DNA from 2 places in the Alteromonas sp. RKMC-009 genome. Region 2 is predicted to be linked to the other one. Evidence: riboswitches for the same ligand, from Rfam matches in the RefSeq annotation. Region 2 holds a riboswitch; the other holds the start of a gene.
The links. Region 2 has a riboswitch for cyclic di-GMP ahead of DS731_RS15635 (AAA family ATPase). Riboswitches for the same ligand answer to the same signal wherever they lie in the genome.

Region 1 (8,075 bases), 1.9 Mb from region 2:
ATGTTTGTTTACACCGGTAAAACTCTCACCGGCAGACCACTTAACAGCGAACTCACGCTCACCGTCAGTGATATTGAACAGACGATTCACATCCCCGCCCTGCCGTGATTCACAGATTGCATTACCGCTAAGCTTCAACGGCTCTGCTAACGCTTTAACGATAAGCGCGGGCGTCATGTTCCTGCATCTTCCATTGTTTCAGCCATTGTGCATAACCAAATACGGCAAATCCGACATATCCCAGAAACAGACACGCCGACAACATCAGGCCGCTTTGGGCGTAAAGGTAAGCTGAAGCCAGATTGATTACTATCCAGTACAACCAGTTCTGTAAAACCTTATGGGCCACCATCACGGTAGTCACCACACTGACCACCTGTATACTTGCATCGAGTAGCAGGTGTTCGCTGTTGAACTGCCCCTGTGCCCAGAAGGATAAGCCCCAGGCGATCAGGAGAAGTCCCGGCACCAGCATGGCATGGGTATACCATGGCCAGGAATGCACCCGGTCGTCGCCGGCAGCCTGACGGTTCCACTGATAATACCCGTATCCGGCCATCATCATGTAATACAGATTCAGGATGGCCTGAAATGGCAGTGTAACCTGCCAGAAGAGCCAGGTATAAATAGCCGTACTGATAAATGCACACAGCCAGCACCAGCGGTTTTGCCTGGCAGCCAGCCAGACATAGGCCAGTGCCAGCACTACAGCAACCCACTCGGCCAGTGATGTCGCGGCTATCTGTTCAAAGAAATGCGGGATGAAATCAGTCATCCTGATCCTTACGGGCCTGCATCACATCGAAGTTCAGAAACTTGGCCACAAAAATGGCCTGCCCGACTTCTTCATGGGTGCGCTGCATTTCTTTTCCCAGTACCGCCATAACGTCGGCATACTCGCCGGTGACCTGTGTACTGGTAGAACAGGTCGTCACATCAAGGGTGTCGTAACTGTTCAGTCTGTCAATAAACGACTTTATGGGTGGAATGTACTCATTCACCAGAGGATACAGAGATAGCTCAACCATGACCTGCATAGAGATTCCTTAAAATTGAAAACGGGCTGTGACGCCGAACTGTCTGCCATCACCCAACTGATAATAAGGTTCAGCAAACTCATAGTAATCACGGGGATCGTTACTGAATCCACCGAAACCGCGGGTGTACCAGGTTTTATCAAACACGTTCTTTACCCACAGTGTGGTGCGCAACATGCCTTTTACCCAGGTAATATCAGTGTTGTACAACGTTGTGGCCGGTGCTGTTTCATCATGGCCATCAGAGAAGCGGTATTCGTCTTTAAAGTCCATATCAGCGCGCCATACCAGAGAATCAGTCAGCCACAACTCACTGAACAGGTTCGCTGTATATTTAGGTGCCTGAGCCTGACGCTGCTTACTGACATATTCACCGTCGGCAGTCTCGTAACCTTCAAAGGTGGCACTGAGGTAACCCGCGCTGGCCTGCACTGTCCAGGATGACGTTGCCTGCCAGGAAAGCTCCAGTTCTGCCCCTTTATTTGTGCCCACATCGGCATTCGCCGTGATATCGATAAAGGCGGCAGAACCGTCTTCACGTTCCTGAACATCAAAATCGCTGATTTGGGTATCTTCCCGTTCCATGAAGAAAACTGCTGCGCGGGCAGTCAACTCAGGAACAAACAGTTTGCCTTTGTAGCCTGCTTCATAGTTCCAGTTGTATTCCGCATCAAAGAAACGGCGCTCCCGGCTGACCTGTTCATCATAGTTAATGCCGGCACCTTTGTAACCTCTGGATACGCTGGCATACAGGTAGTCCCCTCCCATATCCCAGGTCAGTGCCAGTTTGCCGCCGGTCATGGTCGTGTCATCGTCGTACACCACCTGCGCATTATCAGCATAATCATAGGCGTAATTTTCAACACGCAGGGCGGACGTCAGCAATAAAGACGGAGTCAGCTGAGTATCAAGCTGACCGTAAACCGCTGTTGTCTGCGGTTCGAAGGTACTGATAAAGTCGCCGTCAGCATAGGTATACTGGCGCAGTAAATCCTGTTCACTCTGATTGATGCGGCCACCGATAACCCAGGTCGTGGTGTCATTGAAGATTTTTTTATCTTCAGCAGAAGTAAAACGCACCTCGGCAGATTGTTGGGAAACATCCCGGTAATATGCATCAAAGGATGTATAGCCCCAGGGGTGAAAACCAGTGTAGGTCCAGTCTTCGTCGTAGCCGTAAGCGATATCATGACCGGCCATAGTCGCAATGATTTCCAGCAAACCACCGGCGGTTTCATGATTGATATGTGCACTGACCGCTTTGGTTTCCTGCTCATCAAAGCCGGGTTCATCCGACAACGTGTGGCGGTTGTTATCCAGTGAGAAAGCATCGTAACCGTTATTGATATCGTACCAGCGGAAATCCACCGCAACGGATGTTTTGTCAGTCACATCCCACAGTGTTCCCAGCCTTACTGCATTCTCATGAATCCCGTTGGTATCGTCGGCACCCAAAAAGTCATTTTCAATAAAACCGTCACTGCTGTTGTGCACAAACGCTGCACGCCAGGCCAGAGAATCAGACGCTTGTCCGCCATGAGCACCTTCAGCGCGGAAGAAAGATTTGTTTCCCACAGACAATTCAAAATGACTCTCACTCTCTTCTGAAGGAGCATTGCTGACAATCTTAACCGCACCGGCCAGAGCACCGGTTCCGAATACTGTCGCCTGTGGTCCGCGGTAAACTTCTACCTGCTGTGTATCAAAAAGTACACCTGCTGCAGCAAGACCGGAGAAATCAAAATCGTCGACCAGGAAACTGACTGAAGGATTAATCGGTTCAGCAAACTGGCTGCGCTCACCAATCCCCCGGATCTGAATAAAACGTCCACGGGATGCTCCGGCCGCAAAATTCACATTCGGCGCAATACTTAATACATTGTCAATATAGGTAGCCTGACGGCTGTCCAGGCGGTTGCCTGATAACACAGAAGCGCTGGCACTGAGTTGATCGAGAGTCGCTGTGCGGAAATCACCACTGACGGTAATACGTTCGATGTCTGCAGTGTCATCAGCAAAGGCAGGAAGTGCAAGTAGTGCGAGAAGAATTGCGTTTTTTTTCATTAGGATCTCTTTAATCATCAAAAAGATCCGGCTTTACGGCAGGTATTGAGGTTTTCAGATTGCTTTTATCACCATCCCTACGCCGGTATTATCCGGATCAGGTTTAAGGGTTCCCATGGAATGGATCTCAGCCGTAAAGACGGCACCCCTTGGCCTAATGCTTATTGCGGAGTCCGCAAATTAAGCGAGGGCAGTCTAACAACTTCAGTGACTTAGTCAAGTTGCCGGCAGCCCCGAAAAAGCAATAAAAAAGCCCGCGATGTGACGTGGCGGGCAATGAAGATCAGGCGACCTTCTGATTCTGGCGTCTTGTGCGCCATCCCATAAACCCTATTCCCAGAAGGATCAGTGACATGGCGGTTGGCTCACTGACTTCTGTAATAGAGGCATTCCGGAAGCGAACCTTCATATCTCCACAACCACTGGCTGCATCACAATCGTTAATGAATACGATGTCGGTAATAAGTCCTGACATGTAATCATCCAGAGTAATAGAGAAGGTTTCCCAGGCTGGTTCGTTGGTATAAGTAAAGTCATCCAGACCGAAATTCTGTGTGCCACCCAGAGCAAACGTGCGGCTGGCATCGTTATTCTGTTCACCGGCAGAGAAATCTGCCAGCCAGATCCCGCCAATCTCAGAGTAAGGGTTTGCATTAGTATTGTTGTTGCCCGGCGTCATACGAAATTCAAATGACAACAAAATATCTGAAGCAGAATTATCTAAATCCAGGCTCTGGATCCCGAAAGCATCATCCAGGTTCAGTGTGAACCAGCTGTTTTCGCGCAGGTTCAGTACACTGCCATTGTTTGTCCAGGTTCCGTAGTTAGACGTGCCGCTTTGTTGATGTGCAGTCAGAGTCTGGGCAGCGAAGTCGATATCGTAGCTGCTGATAATGTTGGCGTTAGCCGTGAATGCCGCACAGAAGCCGGTTAGCAGGGCTGCAGTTTTGATGCTAAATTTCATTTATGTTCCTTGAGCAGTGTGTGCCTGAAAATAGTTAAACAACTTCACTGCAACCCGGCTGTCTTATGGCGGTATAAGACCCGTGGCTTTCCGTCCCTGCCTCACGACAGGTTTGGCGAATCTACTCTGTGGAAGTGACGTTTCCACCAATGAGTCGACGGTTGTAATGATAGGGAGAGGCCCGCAAGTAAAAAAGGACACTTCTGAACGAAATCCGGTACAAATTTGTACCAACACAAAATTCACCCTTTTTCTGTCAAGCCACAGGTAATTCTTATATCCTTGACTGAAGGGATCCGGTATAGGGAGCAAACGTGCAGTATCACGGTTTTTTCTGGTCGGCAGTCATCCGCGCTTTATTGAGTCTGAGAAGGGATAACGGACTTGATAACGAATATGACACAACGATGCTCGAAAGCGTCACACAAATAGAAAATGAGAAAATGGACGATGACGGACTGGCGTCTATTCTTCACTCTCTTTGTCCTGCCAACGAATATGAGACAATTGGCCGCTCCCTGATTGGCTATTTTGATTTCAACAAAATGAGTAATCTGGTGGTGTATCTCACGGCCAGTAAGCATATTGATGACGCACTCCATGTACTGGGAAAACACTACCACTATATTCTGGGTAACAGTGCGGCACTGACAGTAAAAACTGACGGAAATGAAACCTGTCTCCGGTTTCAGCCATCATCACATCCTGTTCTTACCGAATTCCGCTGTTATTTCCTCCTCGCTTTGTGCCGTCACCTGGCCGGCAGAAAATTCGACTTCACAACGGTCACCTTACCGCCATCCGGCGAACAACCGGTCAGCTTATTAAGGCCGGTCAGCAGCGGTGATATCAGACATGAGGGAGTTGTTGTATGCCTTGTTTTCGATAATAAATGGTGTAAACAGGCATCATTTTACTATTCTCAGTCGATTAAAAAAATGCTGGCGGGAAACCTCGACACCAGCAATGATTTGCCGTTAAAGCAGCAGGTTAAAGAAGCATTTCTCAAAGCCCCGAGCCCGGCAAGGATCCGTTCGGAATGGGTAGCAACGCAACTAGGTCAAACGGAGTCCGCGTTTCGTCGCCAGTTAAGGCAAGAGTCCATTTCTTTCAGCGCATTACTCAAAGAGTACATTCATGACCAGTCATGTCACCGGTTACTCAGTGGCGAAAAAACGGAAGACACCGCCGCCCACCTTGGCTTCTCTGACCGCCGATCCTTTGAGCGCAGTTTTAAGGAACATGCCGGGATCAGTGCAGGACAGCTACGCCAGCTTGGCAACCGCCTGCGTTTTCAAAAAGGTAACGGTAATCTCATTAATGTGGTGGAGAACCTGCCTCCCCTGCCCAATTCAATTCAGACTCTGCTGAATATGGACTGTGAAACAATGACGCTGGCAGATGTGGTCTCACTGATTGAAAAAGATCCAATTTTTCAGGCCCACGTTATGAGCAAGGCCAGCAGAGCGGTTTATGGCTCTGTACCCAAAAATCTTGAACAGGCAATCGGCCGGAATCTCGGGCTAGGCAATATCCGGAATCTTGCTGTAATTTTCGCAGCGCAGCAGTTGCTAACCTCTCAATGCCGGTTTGAAAAAGTTAACCTGCTCACTGATGCGATGCTGCTGAGCCTGACTATCTTTCAGCGCCTGTTCGGTTTCAACCGCTTAAACGAAGACCAAACTGAGCAGGTCAAACAGCTTTTACTGTTTGGCACGTTATCCCTGTTTCTAATTTTTCACGACGAATGTCTGTTTTCCGACGGCGCAGTCACTCACTGGGATGAAAGCGCTTCATTTGACGTTTTCTTTAACCGTATCAATGATGAATACGGCGTTTGCCTGTATGGTGCCACATCATTAATGTTACTGAGATGGGGTTTTAACAGTGCAGTGAATCAGCAATTGTGGAAACTGTGCAGCAACGACGAAAATGGAAATTCTGACAGCCTGACGGGTCAGATCACACTGTGTCATACCATCGCATTCAATCTGCTGAATTCACAGGAAACACCTGAATACAGTCAGGATACGCTGACTAAGGTGCAAAGTGAGATGCTGGAAGAGATCGTGACGAGCTGGCGGGTTTCAGCGGCCTGATATCTATGATCAGTGCCGCTTACCCGCATCAGAACTTGTGAGCAGGCGGCTTTAACCGTTTATTCTGCATTCAGATTCAGGCTGCGGATTTCAGCCTCTGTTTGTGCTTTCAATATCTCCATCGTTTTACCATGGGGCGTCGGAGTACGGGAATCCGGATCGAGAGTTACAAAAACAATATCATCAGCGAGACATATGGTTTTCTTGGTCGCTTTGTTTCTCACCAGACATGTTACCGTAATCGACGTACGCCCCACCGATTTAGTTTCCAGACCAAACTCCACGATATCGCCCTGTAATGCCGGGGATTCAAACGTGATTTCACCAATATGCTTAGTGACCAGACAATTTGTTTCCAGCTGACAAATCGCGAAAATTGCCGCTTCCTCGTCAATCCATTCCATCGCCCGGCCACCAAATAAAGCATTGGCGTAGTTAAGATCATTGGGCATGACAAGCCGGCGGGATAAAAAGCGCATTCGAATTCCTCGTAAACAATAGATAAAATAGCGGCTGGATTATACGTGAAATGATATCAAATGGCTCAGACAACTGTGACTGACTGGCTTACAGCACCCTTGTTTTGTAATACCAGCGATTATCACCGGCAAAGACTAGTGATCCATGGCGATAAGCATCACCATGCCACCACAGTTGAAGACATACTCTCATCACTGCCTGAAGATATTTCTTTTTGCATTGCCGGCGAACTTAACGCCAGGCTTGCTGATATAGCAAAGACCAGGATAGCGAAGACCACGCCACTCAATTTGTACCGGCAGTGTTTAGGCAGTGAGTATGACATTGTCATCATCGACTTCTCTGAGCAATTCAGGCCATCTGTGCTGACGGCTCTGGCCGGTACAGTAAAAGTATCCGGAACACTAATACTTCTGACACCGCCATCAGATACCTGGCACTCTCATCCGTCGGTTACCCGCCCCTATTTTTTAAGCTACGGACAAACACTGAATAGCAGTGTATATATAGATAAGATTCTGCGCCCTTTAACAGACACTCCGGAGACGGGCATGGTCAGCCGGGACAGCGTGTACTTGCCCTCCCCGCAGGCTGTGGAAGTTTCCCGCATATCTGAGTCTGACAGACTGACCGCTACCCAGCAGAAGGTGTTTGACAAGATCACGCAGGATGACTGCAGCACTTACAAGTGTGTTTGTATTGAGGCAGCCAGAGGCAGAGGAAAGTCATTTTTATCCGGTAAAATTATCGCCCACTTTCTGAAACTGGAGTTAAATGTAGCTGTTACAGCGTATTCGCAAGCCTCTGTCTCAGGATTACTCGCGTCCTCGGAATGCGAAAGCGGAAACAAAGCGCAGTGGATGGCTACGGACAGCCCCCGGTTGTCCGAAGATAACATTGATGTTCTTGTCATAGACGAAGCAGCAGCGCTGCCACTGCCGCTGCTACAGCGTTTATTATCAACACCTGCGTTTGTTATTTTAAGCTCTACCACAGAGGGTTACGAAGGCAGTGGACAAGGATTCAGAACCAAGTTTCTCGAGCCTCACAATATTCCGGTGAGAAAGCTGTCAGAGCCTGTACGCTGGCGCGGTGGCGACCAACTGGAAGCTCTGGTATCGAAGCTGACATTCAGACAAGCCCTGTGCCGTGAAGAACCGGGCGACCCGCGGGAGCCTTTTTCACCGGAGCACTTTGTCCTGCCGGCAAGAGACATGGAACCGTCAACACTCCGTCAGGTTCTGGAAATGCTCACTGCTGCGCATTACCAGAGTAGTCCCGATGACATGTTAAGACTGACAGACTCTCCTCAAAACAACTTTCACCTGCTAATTGTGAAGGGCAAGATTATTGCTGCCGCAGTAGTAGAGCATGAAGGCGGCATTGCGCCGGAAACCCTCACTGAGCATATTGCAGAAGGAAAACGTCGCG
Region 2 (8,075 bases):
GCAGGGTATTGTCGGAAGCAGACAGTACCTGATAGCGGATCCCCGCCTCCCGCAAATCCTTAGTGAGACTTTCTTTCATGCCGGTAAAGGCTTTATCAAACAGTGGCTGAGTATCAGCGGCCAGCAATAAATGGGAACCGCCCTGTAAATCAAGGCCTAAAGACAACTGGTTTTGGGTATACCAGCCGGGTAATTGTTGTTGCCATGACGGCGGTAAAATATTGGGCATTGCGCTCAAAAGGCCGAGCACAATCACGAGTGCGGTCATCACGCCCCGTGCAGAAAATGGTTTCATAATTGTCCTTCAAAAATTGTAAACAGGGCCAGAGGCCCGTAAATATCAAAAATGAAGGATTAAGGAGACGCCCTGGCAGGAGGGCGCGAAAAAACAGGCTGTGCAGGCCTGGCAGCCAGCTCAGAAAAGCCGGAAGCGACACTATGAAGCATCCGGTAAACGCCGGCGAGTTTCAGTTCAGCGCCGGTAAACAGCAGCGGTTCCGGACGGTCACCGGAATGGGACTGGGGCTGCAGATATCGTGTAATCAGACCTTCTGAACGGCCTGATGCTATTGCGGCGTGTTCAGAGCTTTGCAGGCTGTCTGACTGGGCATGGACCTGCCGCTCTGCACCGCTCCCCGAGGTAAACGCAATCAACAGCCACAACAAAAAGAAGACCAGTTTCACTGAAGGTCCTCTGTCGTTATAGTCTGTTTCAATTTCCTGCGTCAACAAGGATATAGCTTCTGGTTAGCGGACAAACCTAAATGCCGGTCTGTCTCTGCGGTTTACCCGATATGGTGGCAATATCCGTATTTTCAATGGCCGCATTGCCATTGGCCGGCCACTTAAAAAACGGAAAGTAAGCAAAATCATCTACACATAATCTATCAGATCAACGCCGAAGAAGTTATCGATGGCGCATTGCCACTCTCCTTCTGCATTTTTTCTGAATACATAAATGGCTTTTTTCACATTGCAGTCCACCGCGCCGGTTGCATTCAGGTACAGCTTGCTTATGACCAGCGCAGTGTCACCGGCTTCAATGACAACCTCGTCGCCCTGCGAGACAATGTGCTCAGGCATATACCTTTGTTTAAAAGCACTGAGGGCACGCTGCAGATCAGAGCGTGAGGATACCCGTGGTTTATCAACCAGAAAGGCGTCTTCACAATACAGGGTTTGTAATGCGGTTAAGTCGTTATTATTCACTGCATCGTGCATAGCATGTAATTGCCGGGTTACCGGGTGAGTCATGGCTGTCGTCTCCGTATTTTGTCAAAACCGCGAAGACGAAAACAAAAAACCCGCCTTCGCGGCGGGTTTTCTTCAGTTCATTTACGTACTAACGAACCCGCCAATTGCTGAGAATAGCGAATAGAATAATGAGTGCAGATTGTGGCTTGCCTGATTGTGACAAAGTTTGAAAAATCATGTTGACCAGTTTTGCAATGTTAGTTCGTAGCGATAATGGAGTTAAATTAATCAATCCCGGGCACTGTGTCAATCAATTAACCAGCTTTCTGTGCCGCTTCATCCATAAAGCTGCCCAGCATCATAATCATCTGGCGGAAAAGCGGATTAGCGCCGGGAGCTGCACAGGGATCACGTAAATCCACGCCGGATTTATCGAAATGCATATCACTGAGCATTTTCTTATTCACCACCACATCAGCATGGCATAACTTGTAACTCTCATCGATGATGAAAAAGGTATTGGTTTTCGTGGTGGCCCGCGACATTAAATCTTCAATACCTGTAATGGGCGTAGTGGTGTCTGCCTGAGAATGCGCGGCAAATACCGGTACGTCTACAGTTTTCCCCTGTTCAAACTGGTCTCTCACATCATCAATCACTTCCATCAGTTCAAGTCCGGAAAAACTGGCAATGGTGGGATATTTATAAGGATTCGGGCCCTGTGTTTCATAGTGACCGTCAAGAAACCTGGCGACCCACTGAATTCCCCATATCCCGGATAACCGCTCTACGCCGCTGTCGAGTGCCAGAGCCCCGGAAAATAACATCAGTCCGTCAATGTTGTCAGGGTGATGCAAATAATGCTGAACAGAGAGCGCGCCGCCGGTGGAAAAACCGCCCAGATAAACGTGCTTTCCAAGTTGCGGTGCCAGCGCCATAACGTCATTCAGGTGTGCACCCCAGCGTTCTGCAAGCTTGCTGTCGCTCATTTCGTCGCTGGCATCCAGTTGGCCGTGTCCTACGTTTAAAGGCACAATAACGTTGTAACCTTTATCATGCAGTGCCCGTGCAATGCCAGACATATAAAACGGCGAATCGCTCAATCCGTGAAGCAGAACAACCACTGTATCGACAGGTTTTCCGTGATGCAGAATATACGGCGCGTTGCCATCGTTGCGAAGAGCAGGAGAACACACACTGAAACGCTGAAATGTGGGGTTCATGCATGCCCTGATCTGGCCAAAACGTTCTTCATAGAGATGACTGAATGAATCAAACGCTTCATCCATTGCATTATTCTGCCCGAAACTGACTGTGCTGAATGCCAGCAGAAACAAACTCAACAGGGATGTTTTTACCACTCCCTTCTCCTTATTTGCGGGTATAGTTTTCAATAACACCATGTGTTGGCATATTAACAGATATAACTTTAATTAGAATGATTTACACGGGCGAACCGCGGATTTCCAAGTCCTGCAGCCCGTTTGTCGCCACCGGCCACCTGGTCTGACAGGTATATTTTTTTATTCTTAAATATCGTGAGACATGCGGCGCACACCGTTTGTTTTAACTAGTATCCTGATTACCGGTAAGCCATGGCATCCCCGCCGCTTACCCGAAAATGTACTGTTGAAAAAGGCAAAGCGGTGCGAAAGCCCGTGACGCAAAGCCTCCGGTCTGCCATCTGATTACAGATAATGATAGCGGGGTTACCGAACAAGCATAGTCCTTAATCCGGCTCATGTTCACTTTTTCAGTCACATTCGTTAACCGTTTATCCGTGATGACGGATCAAAAGTTGAGGAACGAACGATGATCGTTTTGGTTGGTGGCGAGAAAGGCGGCAGTGGCAAAAGCTGCCTTGCACAAAATATCGCTGTTTATCTGAGAACTGAAAAAAATGCCAGTGTGCTGATGGTCGACTGCGATCCGCAGCGCACTACCTCAGACTGGATTCAGGAACGCAAAGCTAATGATAAATTGCCGTCGATTAACTGTGTGCAGTTGTACGGCAAGATCCGCAACGAATTACTGAGCCTGCGCGAGCACTACGATTACGTAGTCATTGATTGTGGCGGACAGGATAACCTTGCGCTGCGCTCCTCCATGGCAGTGGCTGACCACATTCTTATTCCGTTACGTCCCAAACGGCGGGATCTGAAAACGGTTCCCCATATGGAAGATATTCTTTCAACCTGCAAAATGGTGAATCCCGACATGAATGCTGCTTTTGTAATTACCCAGTGCCCTTCTCTACCTTCGCTGGGCAGCAGGATCCTGGAAGCAAAAGATGTCTGTCGTTCATTTGAAGTACCGGTACTGGACTCAGTGACATACAGCCGCAATATGTATGACGATTCTGAAGAGTCTGGCCAGTCAGTCATGGAAAGTGAGCCGGACGGAAAAGCATCAGCAGAAATTCGCAATATCATTGAAGAACTTCTGTCGCGGAGAGAGGGGAAATCTTATGAGTCTGTGCAGCCTCAAAAAATCCACGCCGTCAGCTAAACCTGTTGAGCCGGTGAGCGTTGATGAATTTATTGACGATGCACTGGCTTACGCAGCAGGTAAACATGTTATCAGGCAGATCTATCCGGCAACGGACTCTGCTAACAAAGACAACATTACACCTTGCGGTCCCATGCGACGTGCTACATTTACATTATCTGAAGACGCAATTGAGAAGCTTGGAAAGTTGTCGGCAGAAACAGGGATCTGCCGTTCCAGACTCATCAGAATATGGATAGAAAATCAAAGCAGTGAAGACATCAGGCCTTTACTGACAAATAAAACACCCTGACAGACATACCACAAGGTGGCGGCCGGGTGCAGGCGTTTGCATGGAATGCAAAGCGCGCCAATACGCAACAACGGGAGCACGGTGTCACTGTGCTCCCCGGTTTTACTTTTTCTGAACAGGATGAAGATGAAAAGTTATCTGTCAGGCAGTTTGATTACACTGCTTGGATTATTTCCCTCGCTGCTTAGTGCCCAGGGGACGGTCAGGCAGGAAGATTTGCAGGCTGACGCCGCCAGCCGGGAAACCACCGTCGCCCGGTTTATTGCGCACCAGACTGCCGATAATGACATCGCCCCCCGTCTGGACGTGCTGCCTCCTGCCTTTTTCACTTCTGTTGACGAAACCATCGCCAGGCTGGAACACCAGATGGACACGGAGCAGGCGATCTACTTTGAGAAGCTGAAAGCCAAAGTGGAGATGGAACGTCAGGCAAGGGATTTCGAGATTCAGGAGAAAAACCGCACTGTTGAACTGGCTCAGGTGCGTCAGCATAACCTGGAAAGTATGTTATCGCTGGGTAGCCTGGTGTCCCTCTTGCTGTTTCTTTTTTTGCTGTGGAGCCGTTATAACCAGTACCGGCAAAATCAGCGGCTGGCACTGGAAGTCCGCAACCGGACCACCGAACTGGAGCAGAAAAATCAACAGCTGGAAGAAGCTTATCATGCGCTGGAGCAGGTCAGCATGCGTGATGCACTCACAGGCTTGTATAACCGCAACTTCCTCTCAGCCCAGTTGCCGGGTGAGATCAGCCGGGTGCAGCATCACTATGCCAGTCTTAAAGGTGAAATCTTTCCGCCGAATCATGACTTACTCTGCTTTTTAATTGATATAGACCACTTTAAGCAAATCAATGATGAATACGGACACCTTGCCGGTGACCGCTTCCTGGTACAATTTACCGGTATCTTAAAAGAAGTATTCAGGCAGACAGATTTGCTTATCCGCTGGGGTGGCGAAGAATTTCTGGCGGTGTGCCGCAACGCCAACCGTAATGATATGGTGGAACTGGCTGACAGACTTATTGAGGCGGTGCGTCAGAAGCGTTTTCACTTACCTGATGATGTGGTGATCAACGCCACTTGCAGCGTGGGGTTTTGTGCAATGCCTCTGTGCCGCAGAAATCCTTATGAAATGGACTGGGTAAAAACCTTCGCGGTGATGGATTATTGCCTGTACGCAGCGAAAATATCCCAAAGAGACTGTTGGGTGGGCGCCATTGAAGCCTGCAAAGAAAGCGACAATGTTCTGCCGCCCTCTCCGCTGGAAGGGAAGTTCTCACTCACTGATGTGCAGGTAAAAACGTCCCTGAACAATCTGGCCAGTATTGAGTGGCCAATGGAATAACCGGCGGGGTTACACGCCGGTTTTAATATCTTCCATATGGTATTTGTCGATAAGAGAATACAAGGTCGGCCGGGTCACACCCAGTAACTCTGCAGTCTTTGACATATTTTTATCGGCTGTCTGATAGGCCCGTCTGATAGCACGGCTTTCCGCCATCTCACGGACTTCCCGCAAATTCAGCGTTTCCGGTTCGTTGTCTCCCCGGGGCGCCATAAGGCCCAGATCTTCGGCCTGCACCACAGAGCCTTCAGCCATAATGACGGCAGACTTCAGCTTATTCTGCATTTCACGGATATTACCGGGCCATTTATGATTCAACATGGCCTGAATGGCGGTATCAGAGAAGCTCTTGGCTTTAGCACCGAACTCTTCCCGGTATGTATTCAGGAATGTACGGGCAAGCAGAATGATGTCCTGGTCGCGGTCACGCAGTGGCGGAATAAAGATAGGAATTTCGCCCACACGGTAATATAAATCCTCACGGAAGGTTTCATCCGCCACCATCTGTTGCAAATCTCTGTGGGTTGCACAGATCACGCGGATATCCACCGGAATTTCTGTCCGGCCGCCTACCCGTTCAATCACCCGCTCCTGCAGGAAACGAAGCATTTTAGCTTGCAGGCCAATAGGCATATCACCGATTTCATCAAGAAACAGTGTGCCGCCCTGGGCCGTTTCGATTTTACCCAGAGTCGTTTTATTGGCCCCGGTAAATGCACCTTTTTCGTAACCGAATAATTCACTTTCCAGCAAGTTTTCAGGAATCGACGCACAGTTAATCGCGACAAAAGGCTTGTCTTTACGGGGGCTGTGTTCGTGAATACTTCTGGCAAACACTTCTTTACCGGTACCACTTTCGCCCTGTAATAACGTACTGATATCGGTGCCGGCAATTTTTTCGGCCTTGCGCATAACAGCCTGAATTGCCTCTGAATTACCAATAATACGTCCCATGGCAGGACGGGCTTTCGCCAAAATGCGGTTCTGATGTTCCAGATTAGCCAGATTCAGGGCGCGGTTAACCAGCAGCTTGATGGTATCGGAATCAATAGGCTTCTGATAAAAATCGTAAGCCCCGAGATCGATTGCTTTCAGCGCATTCTCTTTATCGTTATTGCCGGTGACAACTATCACTTTGGTCCGCGGTGCCAGTGCGATGATTTCTTCAAGGGTTTTAAGCCCCTCAGAGGCATTAGCAGGATCAGGTGGCAGACCAAGGTCCAGAGTCACTACTTTGGGTTCATGACGACGCAACTGGGCAATCGCAGAGGTTCTGTCATCTGCAAATACCACATTGTAGTCAGTAAAGCTCCATTTTAACTGTTTCTGGATGCCGAGATCGTCATCGACAACAAGAATCGTATCCGTCATTCGCACGTTTCCATTAGTAAATATGAATTATGGGAAATGAAATCTGTTAATCCAGCGGGAACACCAGGGTAAAACAACTTCCCTTTCCTGTTTCGCTTTCTACCGACAATTTGCCGCCAATAGACTGCATATAATTTTTTGCGTCATAGGCACCGATACCCATGCCCGCGTTACCTTTTGTGGTATCAAACGGCTTAAACAACCGTTGTTCAATAAATGCTTCATCCATGCCACAGCCATTGTCTTCAATCCGCACAATCTGGCGCTGACCGGCCAGGTCACTTTCCAGCGTGATACGGACAAAACCATCATCGCCGGTGGCTTGCTGTGCATTACTGATTAGATGGTACATCACATTACTGAATTTCTCAGGATCGACCACTACCTTTTCTTCACTTTCCACCACCAGTTCAGGTACCGGTTTAAGTGACTGACAACGGGTTTCTATCAGCTTACCGGTTAAATCAGAGAGTGTGTGCGCTGAGAACACGCCGGGCTCATCGACCTTTTTCTCGGTGAGCTGACGCAGCATTTTATCCATGCGCGCCTTAGTATAATGCAGGGTTTCAAAGGTATCTTCAATAAACTCAGGGTTATGTTTGTGCTGTTCAGCATTACACAAAATGAGGTCGATTTGCGCCATCACATTTTTTAAATCGTGAAGTACAAACGCTGACATCCGGTTGAAAGCAGCAAATTGCGCGTTCTCTGCCACAGCGTTAGCGGCTTCATGGTGTAGTAAGTATGTACCAACCTGTTCAGTCACAGCGTTAAGATAATCGCGGACTTCCCAGTTCAGTGTCAGTGCCTCACTGTCTTTTGTTTTTAGCAGGGCAAAACCCCAAATTTGTTCTGAATTTAACAGTGGCAATGCCAGTTGAAAGCGACAACCTTTCAGCGCCTCTCTGTCCAGCAGCAAGCCATTGTATTCAAAGGGCTTTGATGCGTACTCATCCACATCGACCAGCCAGTTGGTTTGCTGACAGAATGGCATAAGTTGCTTAAGGATCTTAATTTCGTCTGCCGATATTCCTTCGCTGTTTACACTGGCCACCACGTCAAAATCGATACCGGTGGCTTTCACCAGTGTGCCGTTTTCATAGTTGATGGCACCCAGCACACCCCGTAATGCATTGCCATAAACATCCGGCGCTGCATCAGCTTCTGATGAAGACAGAGCCTGAGTCAGCTTCACCCATTCAACCCGGTAATCAAACTGGTTGGCAAAGAAGTGCTTGGTGATGAATACTTTTATCCGCGTACGGAAACTGTTCGACAGGACCATTGTGATGAGCAGTGCCAGAGACAGAACCACCAGCACAGTCTGAATCGTGGAACTCCAGTTACCGCCGATGTAATTCACCAC

Region 1: another riboswitch for cyclic di-GMP. It lies ahead of DS731_RS06980 (hypothetical protein); the one in region 2 lies ahead of DS731_RS15635 (AAA family ATPase).

The regions. Positions count from the first base shown of each region.
Region 1 covers NZ_CP031010.1:1,597,232-1,605,306, reverse strand. The annotation lists gene DS731_RS07000 (phosphotransferase) at 1-177, opposite strand, end outside; gene pnuC (nicotinamide riboside transporter PnuC) at 155-775, opposite strand; gene DS731_RS06990 (hypothetical protein) at 768-1,037, opposite strand; gene DS731_RS06985 (TonB-dependent receptor) at 1,047-3,101, opposite strand; TPP riboswitch at 3,159-3,261, opposite strand; gene DS731_RS06980 (hypothetical protein) at 3,385-4,065, opposite strand; cyclic di-GMP riboswitch class I at 4,111-4,192, opposite strand; gene DS731_RS06975 (helix-turn-helix domain-containing protein) at 4,380-6,164, shown strand; gene DS731_RS06970 (acyl-CoA thioesterase) at 6,224-6,643, opposite strand; gene DS731_RS06965 (GNAT family N-acetyltransferase) at 6,704-8,075, shown strand, end outside.
Region 2 covers NZ_CP031010.1:3,520,112-3,528,186, forward strand. The annotation lists gene secD (protein translocase subunit SecD) at 1-295, opposite strand, end outside; gene DS731_RS15620 (hypothetical protein) at 355-732, opposite strand; gene DS731_RS15625 (YybH family protein) at 874-1,254, opposite strand; gene DS731_RS15630 (alpha/beta hydrolase) at 1,509-2,555, opposite strand; cyclic di-GMP riboswitch class I at 2,822-2,911, shown strand; gene DS731_RS15635 (AAA family ATPase) at 3,007-3,702, shown strand; gene DS731_RS15640 (ribbon-helix-helix domain-containing protein) at 3,662-3,994, shown strand; gene DS731_RS15645 (GGDEF domain-containing protein) at 4,121-5,338, shown strand; gene prsR (PEP-CTERM-box response regulator transcription factor) at 5,348-6,709, opposite strand; gene prsK (XrtA/PEP-CTERM system histidine kinase PrsK) at 6,756-8,075, opposite strand, start outside.